One region of the Sphaerisporangium sp. NPDC049002 genome, then DNA from elsewhere that is predicted to be linked to it. Evidence: riboswitches for the same ligand, from Rfam matches in the RefSeq annotation. Region 1 holds a riboswitch; the other holds the start of a gene.
The links. Region 1 has a riboswitch for cobalamin ahead of AB0B89_RS21605 (ABC transporter substrate-binding protein). Riboswitches for the same ligand answer to the same signal wherever they lie in the genome.

Region 1 (13,086 bases):
TCTTCGGGGGTCATGCCGAGGCCGCGGTCCTCGATCTCAACGACGTAGCCCCTGGCCACCTCCTGGCCGCTGACGTGGACCGAGGCGTACGGCGGGGAGAAGGAGACCGCGTTCTCGATGAGCTCGGCGAGCAGGTGGATCACGTCGCCGATGGCCCGTCCGGCCAGCTCGGCCTCACCCATGGGCATCAACGTCACCTGGGTGTAGTCCTCGACCTCGGCGAGCGCGCCCCGTACGACATCCACCATGGGCACCGACCGGCGCCAGGCGCGACCGGGGGAGGCGCCGGACAGGACGATGAGGTTCTCGGCGTTGCGCCGCATCCGGGTGGCCAGGTGGTCGACGCGGAACAGGTCGGCCAGCTCGCCCGGCTCGGTCTCGCGGCGCTCCATGGCGTCGAGGATGGTCAGCTGCCTGTGTACGAGCGACTGGGTGCGCCGCGCCAGGCTGAGGAGGATGCCCCGGTAGCTGCGCCGCAGCTCGGCCTGCTCGACCGCGACCCGGATGGCCGTCTCCTGCACGGTGTTGAAGGCCTGGCCGACCTGACCGATCGCGTCGTTGCCGACCGAGAGCGGCGGCGCCTCGGTGGCCACGTCCACGTCGTCGCCCCGGCCGAGGCGCTCGACGACGCCGGGCAGCCGCCGGGCGGCGAGCTCCAGGGCGGCGGTCCGCAGCTCCTCCAGCCGCCGTACGAGGGCGCGTGCGGTGGTGATGGACAGGACGATGGACGCGATGACCGCCAGCAGGCCGAGGCCGCCGGCGAGCGCCAGCCGTACGACGACGCCGATGGCGATGGGCCGCGCGCGCTCGACGAGCGCGTGGCCGCCGTCGGCAACGAGCTTGTCGAGGCGCGAGAGGACCGCTCCTGTGGCCGACTTCCAGCGCTCGCCGTCGATGGAGGCCAGCTCCGGCTGCCCCGTCTCGATGAGCTGGTCCTCAAGGCGGCGGAGCCGGTTGTACGGCTCGCTCTTCACCATCTGGTCGTAGGAGACCTGGTCGGCCGGGGGCAGTTCGGCCGCCGTCCGTGCCATGAGGAACCGCTGGGCGCCCACGGCCTGGGCGAACCGCGAGTGCTCCGTCCCGCTCAGGCCGCCGGCCGCCAGCGCGCCGGCGACCAGGGCGTCCTCCTGCGCGAGGAGCTCCACCGCCCGGCTCAGCTCGACGAAGGTGCGGGTGTCCTTGGCGAACCCGGCGTCGTCCAGCGTGGCCATCGAGTCGTAGACGCGGTACATGGAGTCGATGACCTGGGTGATCGTCGCGGAGGCGCTGACGCGGTCGGTCTGACCGGCGTCGACCTGCTTGCGGAGGGGCCCGAGGATCTGCAGTTCCCTGTACGCCTCGTCGATCCGGCGGTTCAGCGCGTCACCGGCCGCCTGGCGCACGCCGCTGCCGGTGGCCTCGCGGCGGAAGTCGACGCTCGCCGCCTCGGTCCTGGAACGCTGGGCGGCCAGGGCCTCGCGCTGTCGGCTGGAGGTGGGGTCGCCCAGAAGGACCACGGTGAGCCGGCGCTCGCGCTGGAGCTCCACCCTCAGTCGCTCGCTCGGCTGGGCCACACCCGCGTCGAGGGTCTGCACCCACAGGACGTTGAGTCCCTCACGCAGGGTCACCCAGGCGGCGAACCCCCACAGGGCGACAAGCGACACGATCAGCGCCGTGACCTTGGTCCGAACACGCGAGTTGCGGTTGCGCATAACTCCATCCCTGGCGAAAGTCAGGAACCCACATCACGGTTCGGCTAATAACCCTATGTCGCTATATGGCGCCGTATCGCGTGGTAGGACGGTATTTCACCGGATCATACTCGGGAACCCTAGCATGATGCGAAATGGGATACCGACAGTTGCATGTCAATCATGTAAAGATATCCAGTCAGTGATTCTGCTTTATCATTCTCTCTCACGTTTGTCGGATATGCGAGGTCTCATGCTCCGGTGACATGGTTGCGGTCCGACGTCGGGTTACGCTGCGCGAGGTGCAGCGCCCCGAGGATGGCCGCCCTGACGATCGCCACCGGCAGGTAGAGGTCCTTGTCGTGCCACATCGGCGGGTGCTCTTCCGCCTGTTCCCACCCCGGCGCCCCGGGGTCGCCGGAACCGCCCGGCCAGGTCGAGCGCAGGAGGTACGCGTACCCCCTGGCGGCCTGCCGCTCCGCCTGCTCGTACGGCGGGCCCGTCATCAGCAGCAGGTGCATCGCGTACGCGGTCTCCTCCGCCGTGCCGCGCCACAGGCCCCATGACCCGTCCGCGCGCTGCGTCGACAGCACCCAGCGCACCGCTCGCCGTACGGCCTGCTCCGAGGCCGCGCCGCCGAACTCGCCGAGCGCCAGCGCGCAGCAGGCCGTCGCGTAGTACGGCGAGGCGTGCCAGCGGTCCGACCAGCTCCCGTCGGGATTCTGCCGCCCGCGCAGCCAGCCCGCGAGCCGGTCCATCGGCTCGCCGTACCGCGCCCGCGCGCCGGGGCGGGTGGCGACGTACTGGCCGAAGGCGTCGAGCACGTGGGCGTTGACCGTGGTGGAGAAGCCCTGCTCGCCCTGCCACGTGCAAAAGTGCGTGCCCGTGTGGTAGTTCAGCAGGCTGTCGGGCTCGCGCGGGGCGCCGAGCAGCGCCAGCGCGTACAGCGCCACCGAGGTGGTGTCCGCGTCCGCAGGCAGCCCAGGGCCCGCGGCCACGCCGCCGGGGCCGAGCCCCTCGCCCAGGCTCGCCATCAGCTCTTCCGGGACGGTGACGGGGATCCCGGCGCGCGCCAGCCAGCTCAGCACCCAGCCGCGCTCGAACACGGTGATGGGGACGGCGCACGACACGGGCCCGCCGTGCTGAGCCGCCGCCGTCTGGAGGTGCAGCCGCGCCGGGTGGCCGGGTTCGCGCGCTCCGAGGTCGCCGAGCCACGCGGCGGTGGCCGCCGGGGACGCTCCGACGGTCCCCGCCGCCGTCGGGCGGACGCCGGGAGCCTGGAACACCGCGTCGCCCGCCACCTCCAGGGCGTGCGTCAGCTTCTCGGGAAGCGGGGCGCCCGACCGCAGGCGCGCCCGGATCATCTCCAGCCTGGTCTGGTCCATGCCGGCCGGAAGGGGGAGGGGCGGCACCCCCGCCCACGTGCGCAGTCCGTCCAGCGGTGCGTCTTTGAGGTTGCGAAGATGGCGGTTGACCGACGCGATCAGCGACGGGACGATGAGCTCGATCGCCGGCATGTCGGGAAGCGGCGAGCCGTAGTCCCGCCGTGACCAGCGGTACAAGGCGTGCAGTCCCCGGCCCGCCGCCTCGGCCAGGCCGCCGGGGTCGCCGGAGCCCCGCGCCAGCTCCGCCAGCAGGGATTCGGTAGCGCTCAGCGTAGGGACCAGGGCGTAGTCGTTGTGCGGGCCCCAGGCGCCGCCCGGCCGCTGGGCCGCCACCAGGTACGCGAGCCGCTCACTGTGCCCGGCGAGCCAGGGGACCAGGGACACCAGCCGCCCGGTCTCGTACACCGACGGGGAGGCGTTCCCCCACGGCCGCGCCAGGAGCCCGGCCACCAGCGCGCGGGCCTCGGCCATCACCTCGACCGTGCCGGTGGAGGCGGTATCCGCCGTCTGGAACCTGCTCGCCATGTGGAGCGTGAACGCACGGGCGGGCGCGGAGACGAAGTCGTGGACGCTCAAATCGTTCCCCAGTAGTCGGCGAGTCGGTAGAAGCCCGCGCAGAAGTCCATCTGGCGTTCCAGATAGCCGGCGATGTGCGGATGGCTCTCGTGCAGAGGGCCGATCAGCTTCCGGCTCCGCTCGGCCAGCAGGGAGACGTGCCGGTCGACCTCCTCGCGGGTCACGCCGAGCAGCAGGGCGTTGAGGTCGCCCCACTTCAGGTCCCTCTCGTACGTCCCGAGGTCGTTGAGCAGGCGGATCACCCGCTGCACCGCCCAACTGGCCTCGCGGACGCCCGTCAGGTCGTCCGGATCGGAGGGTCCGCCGGTGTGGATCAGATGGGACGCGAAGGCGAAGGAGAAGCCGAGGTTGTCGGCGTTGTCCAGGTACTCCTCCAGCGAGGGCGTGACGCCGGAGCTTCGCCACCCGCGCTCGCGGCTCATCGCGTCCAGCATGCGCTGGAGCTCATCGCGCCAGACCGGGCCGAGCACGGCGAACGCGGGCGCCGCCGCCAGCTCCGCGCGGATGTCGGCGAGGAAGCGGGTGAGCTCGTCCCCGGGCACCGGCTCGGCGCCGCCGGCGACCGCGAGGCACCGGCGGGCGATGGCCTCCACCTCCTCCGTCGAGGTGGCGACGTAGTCCACGAGCCAGTCGAGGGCGAAGGCCCACAGGCACACCTTGTTCGCCATCCGCAGCTGCTCGGCTGTGAACCACGGACCGCTGAACGCCATGGCCATCGACAGCGTGCTCGACAGCGCGGCGTCGAACGGCCGGGCAGGGAACAGCTCGGGATAGGCGGCCAGCCACTCCTGCATGTCCCGCTGCGACCGCCCGGCCACGGCGCAGATGGTTCCCGAGTCCGTCGCCCCCGGCCACCGGCCCTGGCCGGGGGTACGGCCGCTCGCGTCGCCGCCTGTCATCGGGGGTCTCGCGTCGTCGTCTGTCACTGGGAGTCCGGTGTCGTCGTCTGTCACTGGGAGTCTCGCGTCGTCGTCCGTCACCGCGAGCCTCGCGCGGCGTACTCGACGGGAAGGAGCCGCAGCTCGACCTTCCCCCGGGGGCGCAGCAACGCCGTGGGCGCGGGTGTGAACGGCCCACGGCCGAGCAGCGCCGGACGGAACCGGCTCACGATGGAGGCGACCATGAGCGGCGCGTCCATGTAGAAAAGGTGCTGGCCGAGGCACTGGTGCGCGCCGCCGCCGAAGGGGAAGTAGGCGTAACGGTGCCGCCGCCGCTGGTCGTCCGGCGAGAACCGCTCGGGGTCGAACTCCAGCGGCCGGTCCCAGAACTCCTCAAGCCGGTGCGTGGCGTACGGGCTGATCAGCACCATCGAGCCGGCCCTCACGCGCACGCCGCCGACGATCTCGTCCCGCACGGCCATGCGGGGGAACAGCCAGCCCGCCGGGTGCAGGCGCATCACTTCCTGGAGGACCATCTTGGTGTAGCGCAGCTCCGGCACGTGCGAGGGCAGCACGGGGCCCGTGCCGACCACGCGGTCGATCTCGGCGTACAGCCTGGCGGCGACCTCCGGGTGGGCATCCAGGTCCGGCCACAGCCACGTCAGCGTGGTCGCCGTCGTCTCCGACGCCGCCGCGTACACGCTGACCAGGTCGTCGCGGATCTGCCGGTCGTCCCGTTCCTCCCCGCCGGGGCCGCGCGCGCGGCACAGCGCGGAGACGACGTCGAGGCCCTCGCCGGTCCCCGGCCGCTCCTTGGCCTGCCGGATCACCGGGAACACCACGTCGTCGACGGCGCCGACCGCGTCCATGAAGGCCCGGTCGCCCGGCATGCGGAGCGAGTACGGCATGAAAGGCATGAGCAGCCGGAACGTGACCGCCGCGTCGGCCGTGTGGTAGGCGGACATCAGCCGCTCGCTGTCCCGCCGGGAGATCCTGTCCCCGAACAGGACCCTGACGGTGCTCTGGTTGACGATGGCGGCCATCTCGTGCGCGGCGTCGACCGGGCTCCCCGACCGGGCGTGCTCCTCCAGCTCGGCGACCCGCTCGTCGACCGTCTTGGCGACCACGCCGGCCAGCGAGGCGATGTACTTGGCCGTGAACAGCGCCTGGAGGATCTTCCTGCTGGACTCCCAGGAGGGGCCGTCGCCGAGGATGCCGGCTCCGAGCAGGCGGTTCAACGGCCGCCAGAACATGCCCTGGCGGGTGTAGTTGGTCCAGTTGCCGCGCAGCACGTGCTGGACGTGGTCCGGGTGGGTCACCAGATACGGCCGGAACAGGCCGAGCTTCAGCCGTACGACCTCTCCGCCGGCCCGCATCCCGATCTCCGCGAGGCCGTTGACGGGATCGCGCGCGATCTTCGGCATCACCCGGGAGAGGGGGCCCCGTCTGGTCCGCCGGGCCTGCCCGGCGCCGATATCGACCGGCATCTCCACGATCTCCAACCTTGAGCCACCCGGAACCACGCGGCGTGGCGGGACGCCCTTCGTTGGGGGCGCCGATCTGGAAACGCCGCGTGTCACAAGGGCCGCAAACGAGACAAGCGGCTACTGTCATGGCAAATGCCACGTGGTGAATGATCTACCACGATAATCTGACCAGGAGCAAGATTTTCGGTCAGACAAATCACCGGGACCCGGCTCAATGATCAGTTTCGGACACGGGTCCGCGCCGATGACAGGGGGCTGTGCGGCGGCGATGCCGGGCCGGGCCGACGACTTAAGTGGTCTTGGTCGCAAGAGGTTCCGGCCGCCAGGGGACGACCTACCGCTACCAAGCGCTTGCTTTAGGGGTGGGGTTGGTTCGAAACTGGGGCAATGGCCACCAATGCTCCGGTCCGCGACGTGACCGATCATGAGGTCGAATCCTTCAAGGAGAACGGCTGGGTACGGCTGCCGCGGCTCGTGGATCCCGCCCTGGTGGACGGACTGCGCGAGCGGGCGCTCGGTCACCTGCGCGTCCGCTCGCGCGAGCGCGCCACCCTGGTCGACCAGGCGTTCGGCCAGTCCAGGGACGTCGCCGAGTCCGACGAGGCCTTCCACGACCTGGCCTTCGACGCCGCGATGGGCCGGTGCGCCACCCGGCTGCTGCACGGCGTCAGGGGCGTGCGCGTCCAGGTGACGAACCTGCTGATCAAGGAACCTGGCGACGGCGGGCACGGCGCGACCGAGTTCCACCAGGACTTCCCCTGGATGCCGATGGACCGCTCGGCGATGCTGACCGTCTGGCTGGCGCTCGCCGACGTCCCCGCCGAGATGGGCAGCCTGCGGTTCTACAACGGCTCCCACCGGCACGGCGTCCTCGGACGGAGCTTCACCCGCGACGGCGACGACCAGCTCACCCAGCACCCGTGGCTCAAAGCGCTGGAGCTGTCGCCTCCCCTGGACCTGCGGGCCGGCGACGCGACCGTCCACCACGCGCTGACCGTGCACGGCGCGGGGGCCAACCGCGGGGACACCCCGCGCCTGTCGTTCACGGTCACCTACTTCGACGCGGACGCGCTCTACACCGGCACGCCGTACAAGCAGACCGACGGCCTCGGCCTCCGGGTCAACGCGCCCTTCGACCACCCGAGGTTCCCGGTCGTCTCCCATGCCTGACCGGGACGGGGCCGTCCACACGGTCAAAGGACCGGTGACCGGACTCGGGGCGACGCTCATGCACGAGCACATCTTCGGCCTCAGCCCGGAGATCCTGTGGAACTGGCCGGACATCCCCGAAGGATGGGACCTCGACACCCGGGCGCGGGAGGCGGCGGGGAAGCTCGACGCGCTCAAGGCCGAGGGCGTCGACACTGTGGTCGACCTGACGGTGGTGGGCCTCGGCCGGTACGTCCCGGCCGTCCAGCGGGTCGCCGAGCTGACCGACGTCAACATCGTCGTCGCCACCGGGCTCTACACCTACGACGCCCTCCCGCCGTACTTCGGCAACCGCGGCCCCGGCAGCCTCTTCGGCGGCCCCGACCGGCTCGCGGAGTTCTTCGTCAGGGACATCACCGAGGGCATCGGCCGCACCGGGGTGAAGGCAGCGATCCTCAAGTGCGCATCCGACCACCAGGGCATGACGCCGGGCTGCGAGCGGGTCTTCCGGGCCGTCGCGCGGGCGCACCTGGAGACCGGGGCGCCGATCACCACCCACTCCCACAGCGCCTCGCGGGGCGGGCTGGAGCAGCAGCGGCTCCTGGCCTCCGAGGGCGTGGACCTGACGCGGGTCGTCATCGGCCACGCCGGCGACTCCACCGACCCCGCCTATCTCGAAGAGCTGGTCGCCGAGGGCAGCTTCCTCGGCATGGACCGGTTCGGCATCGAGACGATCAGCTCGTTCGAGGACCGGGTCGCCATCGTGGCGGAGATGTGCGCGCGCGGCCACGCCGGCCGCATGGTGCTGTCGCACGACTCCTACTGCTTCAACGACCGGTTCGACCCCCGGGTCGTACGGGAGCGCCACCCGAACTACCACCTGCTGCACATCTCCCGCGACGTCCTTCCCGAGCTGCGCAAGCGCGGCGTGACCGATGACCAGATCCACCAGATGCTCGTCGAGAACCCCCGCAGGATCCTCACCCCGAGGTCGTGATCATGCAGAACACCTCACCGGCCACCGCCACCGACTTCGACGTCACCTCCGACTGGCACGTCGCCGCGCCGTACGACTTCCTGCGCAGGCTCAGGCACGAACGGCCGGTGTTCCACAGCGAGCACCTGGACGCGTACGTCCTGACCCGCCACGAGGACGTGCGCGCGGCGTACGGGGACGCGCGGCGGTTCTCCTCCGAGGGGTCGCTCACGATCTCGCGGAGCCTCGCCGGCGAGACCAGGAAGGTGCTCGGCGACCACGGGTCCTTCCTGTCCAGCTTCGTGGCCAACGTCGACCCGCCCACGCACACGCGGCTGCGCCGTTCGGTGTCCCGGGCCTTCACCCCGCGCGCTGTCACCGCGATGGAGGAGCGGTTCCGGCGGCTCAACGAGGACCTCCTCGACCGGGTGGCGCCGCAGGGCGGGGGCGACTTCGTCGCGGAGCTCGGGCACGTGCCGTCGGCCAAGCTCAGCGCCCGGTTCATCGGCGTGCCCGAGGAGGACGAGGAGTTCGTCAAGGAGCACGTCAAGGACTGGTTCATGCTGTTCCTGTCGCCGCAGCCGCCCGACCGGCAGCTCGTGCTGGCGCGCAGCTTCCTCGAATACCTGGACTACGTCGACAAGCTGGTGGCCTCCCGCGCCGCCGAGCCGCGTGACGACTTCACCTCGCTGATGACCGGGCTCATCGGAACCGAGCTGTCCCACAGGGAGGTCGTCGAGCTGATCTCCACGATCCTGCTGGGCGGCAACGACACCGTGCCCAACCAGCTCGGCAACAGCGTGCTGAGGCTCCTGCGTGAGGACGCCTGGCCCCTGGCCCCCGAGCTGGTCCAGAACGCGGTCGAGGAGTGCATGCGCATCGACGGCTCCAGCCTCGGCTCCTTCCGGTACGCCCTCACCGACATCGAGCTGCACGGCGTGACCATCCCGGAGGGCTCGCTGGTGCTGCTCTCCACCGACTCGGCCGCGCACGACGAGACCGTCTTCCCCGCGCCGGAGGAGTTCGACCTCGGGCGAGGGAACTCCGACGCGCACATGACGTTCGGGTACGGCATCCACTTCTGCGTCGGGGCCGCGCTGGCGCGCCTCCAGCTCCGTACGGCCCTTGAGGTGCTGGGCCGCCGGCTGCCCGGCCTGCGGCTGGTGCCCGGCCAGCCGCTCGCGTACCGCAAGTCCATCGTCGGGCGGGGCCTGCCGTCGCTTCTGGTCGAATGGTGATCACCCCACGCGCGAGGTTCTGATTGGGCTAGTCTCGCGGCGAATCGTCCGGTACGTCGGGGAGCTGAGCGCCGTGGAGCCAGTGGCGGTAGGTCTGATCGGAGCCGGGCCGTGGGCGGAGGCGGTACACGCCCCCGCGCTGGCGGCGGGGCCGCACACGCGGCTCGCGGGAGTGTGGGCGCGCAGGCCGAGGGCCGCCGCAAGGCTGGGAGCCCCGGTCTACGAGCGGGTCGAGGAGCTCTTCGAGGTCTGCGAGGCCGTCGCCTTCTGCGTGCCGCCGGGCGTGCAGGCCGAGCTCGCCGTGCGGGCCGCCAGGGCGGGCAAGGCGCTGCTGCTGGAGAAACCGCTGGCGGCCGACCTCGACGGCGCCAAGCGCCTCGCCGACGCCGTGGGCGAGGCGGGGGTGGCGTCCCAGATGGTGCTCACCTTCCGTTACTCGGCCGCGACCAAGGCGTTCCTCGAACGGGTCCGCGCGATCGAGCCGTTCGGCGGGTACGCCCGCAACATCTCCGGAGCCCTGTACACCATCGACTCCCCGTGGCGAAAGGAGCGCGGCGCCATCCTCGACGTGGGGCCGCACATGCTCGACATGCTCGACGCCGCCCTCGGTCCGGTCGTCGGCATCCGCGCCCACGGCCACCCGCTCGGGTGGACCGGACTGCTGCTGGAGCACCAGAGCGGCGCGGTCAGCGAGGCGTCGCTGACCATGGCCGCCCGCGTCGAGCACGGCTCCTCGCACGTGGCCGTCTTCGGCCGCCACGGCGACGAGACCCTCGACGGCGCGGACCTCGGCTACGACGTCTTCCCCGACATGGTCGCCGAGTTCGCGCGGACCGTGCGGCGCGGCGGCGGCCACCCCCTCGACGCCCGCCACGGGCTCCGCCTCCAGGAGTTGATCAGCGCCGCCGAGGCGCAGCTCGCCTGAGCCGCCGGTCTGGAGTGGTGAGGCTTTCCACCCGTCGTATCCCGTTGCGGCATTGGTTGATACCGTTCGTCTGACGCGCAGCGTGCAGCGAAGTCCGGTGTGAGTCCGGCGCTGTCCCGCAACTGTGAGACCCCTCGGGTCGAGCCAGGTCGCCTGCATGCCGCGCCGACGTCGTCAACCCTCGTGGAAAAGGGTGATCCGTCAGCACACGGGTCTCTCGATTTCCCGGCAACAGGAGGAACTCTCGTGAGGCCCGTACGCACGGCCTTGGCGGGCGCGTTGCTGGGTGCGCTGACACTGGCCGCATGCGGCCAGTCCACCGGCACCGAAAGCAGCGCCACCGCCACCGCCGCCGCCACCCCCGCTCCCGCCGCTTCGCAGGACGGCGGCTTCCCCGTCACCGTCCAGGCGGGCAACGGCTCCGTCACCATCGGGCACAAGCCCGCCCAGATCATCTCGCTCTCGCCGAGCGCCACGGAGAGCCTGTTCGCGATCGGCGCGGGACCGCAGGTCATCGCCGTCGACGACCAGTCGACCTACCCCGCCGAGGCCCCGAAGTCGGACCTGTCCGGCTTCAAGCCCAACGCCGAGGCGATCATCGCCAAGAAGCCCGACCTGGTCGTGCTCGCCAACGACACGGGCGGCATCGTGGCCGCGCTGACCAAGGTCGGCATCCCGGTCCTGCTCGAACCGGCCGCCACCAAGCTCGACGAGACCTACGACGAGATCGCCGACCTCGGAGCCGCCACCGGCAACAAGGCCAAGGCCGACGAGCTCGCCGCGGGCATGAAGCGGCAGATCGACGAGATCGTCGCCGCGGCGCCCAAGGACAAGAAGCTCACTTACTTCCACGAGCTGGACAACACGCCGTACTCGGTGACGTCCAGCACGTTCATCGGCCAGATCTACGGGCTCTTCGGGCTCGCCAACATCGCGGACACGGCCCCCGAGGCCGCCGGGGGGTACCCCAAGCTCTCCAGCGAGTTCGTCGCCAAGGCCGACCCCGACCTGATCTTCCTGGCCGACACCAAGTGCTGCGGCCAGTCCAAGGAGGCCCTCGCCAAACGGCCGGGGTGGGGAGGCCTGTCGGCGATCGCGAAGGACCGCGTGATCACGCTCGACGACGACATCGCCTCACGCTGGGGCCCGCGCGTGGTCGACTTCGTCAAGATCGTTGACGAGGCGGTCACGAAGGCCGCCGCCTGAGACCCGATGGGACACCTGGAACGACACGCCCCGTGAACCGGCACGACCCTGGTACGACGCGCCCTGAGAAGCGGCACGACACCGGTACGACGCGCCCTGTGAATCGGCGCGACGCCGGTAGGTCGCGCCCCGTGAGGCGGCGCGGCGCCGGTACGACGCGCGCGGCGAGGCTGCGGCCGGCGGCGCTGGCCGCGGCCCTCGCCGTGCTCGTGATCTGCGTGATCGCGGGTCTGATGATCGGCGCGGCCGGCGTCTCGCTCAAGGGCATCATGCTCGAACTGCTCGACCGGGTGCCGTTCGTCTCGGTGGACTCCGGGCTGTCGCCGGTCGAGCGGGGGCTGGTCTTCCAGCTCAGGTTGCCCCGCGTGGTGCTGGCGGCGGTGGTCGGCGGCCTGCTGGCCATCGCGGGCGCCGGGTACCAGGGCGTGTTCCGCAACCCGCTCGCCGATCCCTACCTTCTCGGCGCCGCCGCCGGTGCGGGCTTCACCGCGACCCTGATGATCGTGCTGATCCAGGTCGACGGGCTGGTGCCGCTCGCCGCCTTCGGCGGGGCGATCGGCGGCGTGCTGCTGGCGTACGCGCTCGGCAACACGGCGGGCCGGGGCGGCGGCACGGCCACCCTGGTGCTCGCCGGGGTGGCGGTGGCCTCCTTCCTGTCCGCGTTGCAGGCCTTCGTGCAGCAGCTCCGCGTCGAGCAGTTGCAGCGCATCTACTCGTGGATCCTCGGGGGCATCGGCGGCGACTGGACGCAGGTGTGGCTCGTCGCCCCCTACGCCCTGGTGTCGACGGTCGTCCTGCTCGCCCACGGCCGGCTGCTGGACGTGCTGTCGGTCGGCGACGACGAGGCGGTCAGCCTCGGGGTCAACGCGGGGCGCGTCCGGCTCGTCGTCCTGTGCGCGGCGTCGCTGGCCACCGCGTCCGCGGTCGCGGTGAGCGGGCTCATCGGGTTCGTCGGCATCGTGGTGCCGCACGTCGTGCGGCGGCTGGCGGGCGGGTCGTACCGGGTGGTCCTCCCGCTGTCGCTTCTGGCGGGGGCGTCGTTTTTGGTGCTGGCCGACCTGGTCGCCCGCACCGTGCTCGCCCCCGCCGAGCTGCCGATCGGCGTGGTCACCGCGTTCATCGGCGCGCCCTTCTTCGTCGGGGTACTGCGCGCGACACGGTCGGTGGACGCGTGAGCGCCATCGAGGTGCGGGACCTCTCGGTCGCGCTGGACGGGCGGCCGGTCCTGTCCGAGATCGGCCTGTCGGTGGGCGGCGGCGAGTGGCTGGCGGTCATCGGGCCGAACGGCGCGGGCAAGTCCACCCTGCTCCGGGCCATGATGGGCCTGCTTGAGGCGCGCGGCGAGGTCCTGGTCGACGGCGTGCCCGCGCGCGACCTCAAGCCGAGGCAGCGGGCCCGGCTGATGGCGTACGCGCCGCAGAGTCCCCTGCTTCCGGCGGGGCTGACCGTCTTCGAGTACGCCCTGCTCGGGCGCACGCCGTACATCTCCTACCTCGGCAGGGACACCCACGACGACCGGGACGTCACCCGCTCGGTGCTGGAGCGCCTGGACCTGTCGGCGTTCGCGACGCGGCCCCTCGGGCACCTGTCCGGCGG
Region 2 (6,132 bases), on a different contig from region 1:
GACGAGCGCCGCCGCGACCGTCTCGGCCCGGTCGGTGTCGGCCCGCGCGGCGCTGCCGTCCTCCGCCAGGCCGAGGGCCTCGCGCAGCCCGGGTAGCGCCTCGGCCCCGGCCCACATCTGCCGGGCGCGCAGCATCGCCAGCACGAGGTCCTCGCGGGCCCGGCCCACGGGCGCCTGACCCAGCACGTGCAGGCCGTCGCGGATCTGCACGTCCTTGACCTCGCACAGCCAGCCGTCGACGTGCAGCAGGAAGTCGTCGAACTCCGCGTCGTGCGGCCTGTCGTCCAGCCCGAGATCGTGGTCGAGCCGGGCGGCCTGGATGAGGGTCCAGATCTGGGCGCGGATCGCGGGGAGCTTGGCGGGGTCCATCGCGGCGATGGAGGCGTGCTCGTCGAGAAGCTGCTCCAGACGCGCCATGTCGCCGTAGGTGTCGGCGCGGGCCATGGGCGGCACCAGGTGGTCGACCAGGGTGGCGTGGGCGCGGCGCTTGGCCTGGGTCCCCTCGCCGGGGTCGTTCACGAGGAACGGGTAGATCAGCGGCAGGTCGCCGAGCGCGGCGTCCGGCCCGCAGGAGGCGGACATCCCGGCGGACTTGCCCGGCAGCCACTCCAGGTTGCCGTGCTTGCCGACGTGTACCACCGCGTGCGCGCCGAACCCGTCCTGGAGCCAGCGGTAGGCGGCCAGGTAGTGGTGGCTGGGCGGCAGGTCGGGGTCGTGGTAGATCGCGATGGGGTTCTCGCCGAACCCACGCGGCGGCTGGACCATCACCACGACGTTGCCGGCGCGCAGGGCCGCCAGCACGATCTCCCCCTCGGGGTCGCGCGAACGGTCGACGAACAGCTCGCCGGGCGGCGGTCCCCAGTGCCGCTCCATCCCCGCGCGGAGGTCCTCGGGAAGCGTGTAGTACCAGGCCCGGTAACGCGCGGCGGAGACGCGCACGGGGTTGCCGGAGAGCTGCTCCTCGGTGAGCCAGTCCTGGTCCTGGCCGCCCGCGGCGATGAGCGCGTGGACGAGCGCGTCGCCGTCCTGCCCGTCCACGCCCGGCAGGCCGCCCTCGCCCTCGGGCCCGATGTCGTACCCGCTCGCGCGCATGGCGGCCAGCAGGCGGACCACGCTGGCGGGTGTGTCCAGGCCCACGGCGTTGCCGATCCGCGCGTGCTTGGTGGGGTAGGCCGACAGCATGACCGCGATCCGCCTGTCCCCCGGGGGCACTTGCCGCAGCGCGGCGTGCCGTACGGCGATGCCGGCGACCCGGGCCGCGCGCTCGGGGTCCGCCACGTAGACGGTCAGGCCCTCCTCGTCGACCTCCTTGAAGGAGAACGGCACGGTGATGATCCGCCCGTCGAACTCCGGGATGGCCACCTGCGAGGCGGCGTCCAGCGGGGACAGCCCGTCGTCGCTCGCCGCCCAGGTCTCCCGGTCTCCCGTCAGGCACAGGCCCTGGATGATCGGGACGTCGAGCCGGGCGAGCGCCCCCACGTCCCAGGCCTCGTCGTCGCCGCCCGCCGAGGCGGTGGCGGGACGGGTGCCGCCCGCCGCCAGCACGGTGACGACCAGCGCGTCCACGCCGCCGAGAACCTCCATCAGGCCGGGCTCCGCGGTGCGCAACGACGCGCAGTACACGGGCAGCGCCCGGCCTCCGGCGTCCTCGATCGCGCCGCACAACGCCTCGACGAACCCGGTGTTCCCCGCGACATGATGAGCCCGGTAGTACAGAACCCCCACGACCGGCCGCCCCTCACCTTCGGCGCCGTCGGTCCTCTCAAGGACGCCCCAGCTTGGCGTGGGCGCGGGGGCCGCGAAGCCGTGCCCGGTGAGCAGCACGGTGTCGGACACGAACCTGTACAGCTCGGCCAGATTGGCCGGGCCACCGTGCGCCAGATAGGCGTGCGCCTCGGCGCACACTCCACCGGGGACGGTGGACAGCTCCATCAACTCGGCGTCGGGAGCCTGCTCGCCTCCGAGCACGATGACGGGGCGGGGCCCCGCCAGCAGCATGTCCAGCCCCTCCTCCCATACCCGCCGCCCGCCGAGCAGGCGGACGACGACCAGCTCCACGTCGTCGAGCAGCGGGGAGAGGTCCTCGACGGCGAGCCGCGCCGGGTTGTCCAGGCGGTACGGGGCGCCGCTCGCGCGTGCGCTCAGCAGGTCGGTGTCGGAGGTCGACAGCAGAAGTACGGGGAGATGGCGCACGGCACATCCTCACTCGGGGTCCGCGCCCCGGGTCGTGGGTCCACACGGCCTGGAGTCTCCTGGCTTCCGGATCGACGCTCACCCCGGCCTTCCCGCCCGTTGCCGGGCCGTGGCCTTGGATGGGGTTCGCTCCCCGGTGACAGTGGCGGGACCGCGCCGGATTCACACCGGCTTCCTCCTTGTGCCGTCGCTCCCCTATCAGATCACGGAGTCCGACTTATTGCGAGAAGTCGGGTTAACATCCTCAACGTGTCTGTCGTCGACTTTCCGGAGTCCTCGTCGCGATTCCACGTCCGGAAACCCCCGGACAGGTCGCGGGTGGACGCCTGTCCCGGTGCGTTGCAGACGCATCCGGCCGCGGACGGTGCCGTCGCCCGTATCCGGGTGCCGGGTGGCGTCCTCACCGCCGCCCAGTTGCGCGAGCTGGGCGCCGCCGCCACGTCCCTCGGCTCCGGGGTGGTCGAGCTGACCTCCCGTGCCAACGTGCAGGTACGAGGGCTGAACGCCGAGGGGGAGACCGCGTTCGCCGCGAGGATGGCCGCCGCGGGGCTGCTCCCCTCCGCGACCCATGAACGTGTGCGGAACATCCTGGCCTCCCCCATGGCCGGGCTCGACGGTCGCGGCCTGATCGAGGTGGCACCGCTCGTACGCGAACTGGACGAGGCGCTGTGCTCCCGCCCGGCCCTCGCGGGACTGCCCGGCCGGTTCCTGTTCGCCCTGGACGACGGCAGAGGCGACCTGCCCGCCCTCAAGGCCGACCTCACCTTCGTCCCGATCCCCGCGCCGGCCGGCGGAGAGCCGGTCGAGGGGGCGCTCCTCCTGGCGGGAGAGGACCACGGAGTACGCCTCGCCCCGACACAGGCGGTATCCGCGATGATGGCGGCGGCTGAGGCCTTCCTCGCCGAACGAACCGCCCAGAACTCGACGGCCTGGCGCATGGCCGAACTCGACGACGGCCCGGCGAGGATCGCCACCCACCTCGGCGGCTCCGCCCGCGTCGGGACGCCCGCCCACGCCGACGGCCCCACCGGGTCCGGGGAGCACGGCCCCGTGCCGGTGGTCTCCCCGGACGTGCCGTCTTCGCCGCCGCTCGGCCTGGTACACCGGCCCGCGCGGGGGGCCGTACCCGGGCCCGGGGAGAGGGCCGTCCCCCGGGTCGCGCTCGTCGTCATGCCGCCGCTCGGCCGGCTGACCGGCGCCCAGGCGCGAGCACTGGCGACGGCGGCGCAGGCGGGCGACGGCGAGATCCGGCTGACGCCATGGCGTGGCGCCGTCGTGCCCGGCGTCAGCGGAGCGGACGCGGAGTCATGGCTGTCCAGGCTCGCGGCCACCGGCCTGGTCACCGATCCCGCCTCCCCGTGGACCGGGGTCACGGCCTGCACCGGACGACCCGGCTGCGCGAAGTCACTCTCCGATGTCCAGGCGGACGCCGCGTCGATCGCGCACATCCAGGCGACCACCGCCCGCGCGCCGGGCGCCGGTGTGCTTCGCGTGCACTGGGCCGGGTGCGAGCGCCGGTGCGGACGGCCCGCCGGGCAGGCCGTACTCGTGGTGGCCACCGGCGACGGCTACCGTGTCGACGCCGGCGGCCGGAGCCTGCACTGCGAGGACATCGAGGAGACGACGGCCGCGGTCACCGCGGCCCGCCAGGTGGCCGGCACGTCCAGACGGTCCGGGGCGTGATGGAGGGATCCGGGTTCGTGTCCGTGGACAGGGGCGTCTGGTGAGGTCAGGCGTGCTCGTTCTCGGGGGGACGGGTGAGGCGCGGGCGCTGGCGGCGGCGCTGGCGGCCCGTCCCGAGGTCCGCGTGATCTCCTCGCTCGCGGGCCGTGTGACCGATCCCCGCCTTCCTGAGGGCGAGGTGCGCGTCGGGGGGTTCGGCGGGCCAGAACGCCTGGCCGACTGGCTGCGCGAACAGGGCATCAGGGCCGTGGTCGACGCCACCCACCCGTTCGCCGAACGGATCACCGCCTCGGCCGTACGCGCAACCGCGGCGGCGGAGGTCCCCCTGCTCGTGCTGCGGCGGCCAGGATGGCGGCAGGAGGCCGCAGACGACTGGCACTGGACGTCGTCCCTGCCGGAAGCCGCGGCGTCGCTGCCAGGGCTCGGAAGGCGGGTCTTCCTCACCACCGGACGCCAGGGCCTGCCGGTCTTCGCCGGCCTGGACGACCTGTGGTTCCTGATCCGCACGGTCGATCCACCCGATCCGCCGCTTCCTCGCCACTGCCGCCTCCTGCGCGACCGGGGTCCGTACACGCTGGACGGCGAGCGGGCGCTGATGCGCCGGCACCGCGTCGACGTGCTGGTCACCAAGGACAGCGGCGGAACGATGACCATGGCCAAGCTGTCGGCCGCACGCGAACTCGGCCTCCCCGTCGTCGTCGTACGCCGCCCGCCCCTCCCCCGGATCCCCGCTGTGGAGACCACGGAAGAGGCCCTCACCTGGCTCCATGGCCTCGTGAGTCGCTGGGCTCCGGGGCGGGCAGCGCCGTTCAGGCGGGGTAGCGGCGGGGGGTGAAGACGACGGGGCGGCCGTTCCGGTACACCGTGCGGGTCGTCGAGGAGCCGATGACCAGCAGGCAGCGCATGTCGACGCCGGCCGGGTCCAGCTTGGCGAGGGTGGTGACGCGCAGGCTCTCCGCAGGGCCGCCGACGTCCCGCCCGACGACCACGGGCGTGTCCGGGGCGCGGTGCTCCAGCAGGAGGTCCCGCGCCGCGGCCACCTGCCACGTACGGCTGCGCGACGCCGGGTTGTAGATCGCCAGCACCAGGTCGGCGCGTGCCGCGGCCGTGACGCGCCCGGCGATGACGTCCCACGGCTTGAGCTGGTCGGACAGGGAGAGCACGCAGTAGTCGTGACCGAGTGGAGCACCGGCCCGAGCGGCCACCGCGTGCGCGGCCGTCAGGCCCGGCACCACGCGCACCGGCACCCCGGCGAACCTCGGCTCGCACGCCACCTCCAGCACGGCGGCTGCCATCGCGAACACTCCGGGGTCACCCGAGGAGACCACCGCGACGCGGGAGCCCGCCTTCGCCAGCTCCAGCGCGTGCGCCGCCCGCTCGGCCTCGACGCGGTTGTCGGTCGGGTGCCGGCGCTGGCGGGGGTTGGGAGCCACCCGGTCCAGGTAGGGGCCGTAACCGACGAGCTCGTCGGCGGTCGCCAGAGCGTCCTGGGCCTCCGGAGTCAGCCAGTGGCGGCCCGCAGGGCCGAGCCCCACCACGACGACTTCCCCGAGGCCGCCCCCCGGCCCGGCCGTCCTGGGCATCGGGGACAGCGTGTCCGTGCGGCCCGCGCCCGGACCGGCGGGCACCGGCGACGGGGTGTCCATCCGGCTGGGCAGGATGGCCAGGGAGAAGTACGGCACCTCACCGGGGTCGACCCGCGCGAGCGGGGCTATCCGCTGCCCGCCGGTGGTCGCCCGCTCGACGTACCAGGCCTCGTCCAGGCGGCCGGCCCGCGCGAGCGCCTCGCGTACGGAGGTGAAGGTGCGGCCCAGCTTGAGGATCGCCGCCGAGTCGGCGGTGGCCAGCCGTGCCGCGAGCTCCTCCGATGGCAGCGTGCCCGGGAGGATGGTCAGGGTCTCCTCGCGCTCGACCAGCGGACGGCCCAGTACGGCCGACGCGGCGCTCACCGAGGTCACTCCGGGGACCACCTCGGTCGGGTAGCGGTGCGCGAGCCGCTTGTGGAGGTGCATGTAGGAGCCGTAGAAGAGCGGGTCGCCCTCGCACAGCACGACCACGTCGCGCCCGGCGTCGAGATGCGCGGCCAGGCGCTCGGCGCAGGTCACGTAGAACGCGTCGATCGCGCCCCGGTAGCCGCCCGGGTGGTCGGTGGTCTCGGTGGTGACGGGGTAGACCAGCGCCTCCTCGATCTGGTCGCCGCGAAGGTAGGGCTCGGCCACCGTGCGGGCGATGCTCCGCCCGTGCCGGGCGCTGTGG

Region 2: it holds a riboswitch for cobalamin, as region 1 does, so the genes downstream of both, cobN (cobaltochelatase subunit CobN) here and AB0B89_RS21605 (ABC transporter substrate-binding protein) in region 1, are expected to answer to the same signal.

What each region holds. Positions count from the first base shown of each region.
Region 1 is NZ_JBEZFH010000109.1:9,942-23,027, forward strand. It holds gene AB0B89_RS21565 (nitrate- and nitrite sensing domain-containing protein) at 1-1,691, opposite strand, end outside; gene AB0B89_RS21570 (prenyltransferase/squalene oxidase repeat-containing protein) at 1,922-3,631, opposite strand; gene AB0B89_RS21575 (terpene synthase family protein) at 3,628-4,557, opposite strand; gene AB0B89_RS21580 (cytochrome P450) at 4,608-5,996, opposite strand; gene AB0B89_RS21585 (phytanoyl-CoA dioxygenase family protein) at 6,411-7,166, shown strand; gene AB0B89_RS21590 (phosphotriesterase-related protein) at 7,159-8,142, shown strand; gene AB0B89_RS21595 (cytochrome P450) at 8,145-9,359, shown strand; gene AB0B89_RS21600 (Gfo/Idh/MocA family oxidoreductase) at 9,442-10,284, shown strand; adenosylcobalamin (AdoCbl) riboswitch at 10,347-10,486, shown strand; gene AB0B89_RS21605 (ABC transporter substrate-binding protein) at 10,531-11,490, shown strand; gene AB0B89_RS21610 (iron ABC transporter permease) at 11,709-12,665, shown strand; gene AB0B89_RS21615 (ABC transporter ATP-binding protein) at 12,662-13,086, shown strand, end outside.
Region 2 is NZ_JBEZFH010000017.1:57,200-63,331, reverse strand. It holds gene cobN (cobaltochelatase subunit CobN) at 1-2,193, opposite strand, end outside; cobalamin riboswitch at 2,227-2,424, opposite strand; gene cobG (precorrin-3B synthase) at 2,443-3,876, shown strand; gene AB0B89_RS06540 (cobalt-precorrin-6A reductase) at 3,929-4,711, shown strand; gene AB0B89_RS06535 (precorrin-2 C(20)-methyltransferase) at 4,686-6,132, opposite strand, start outside.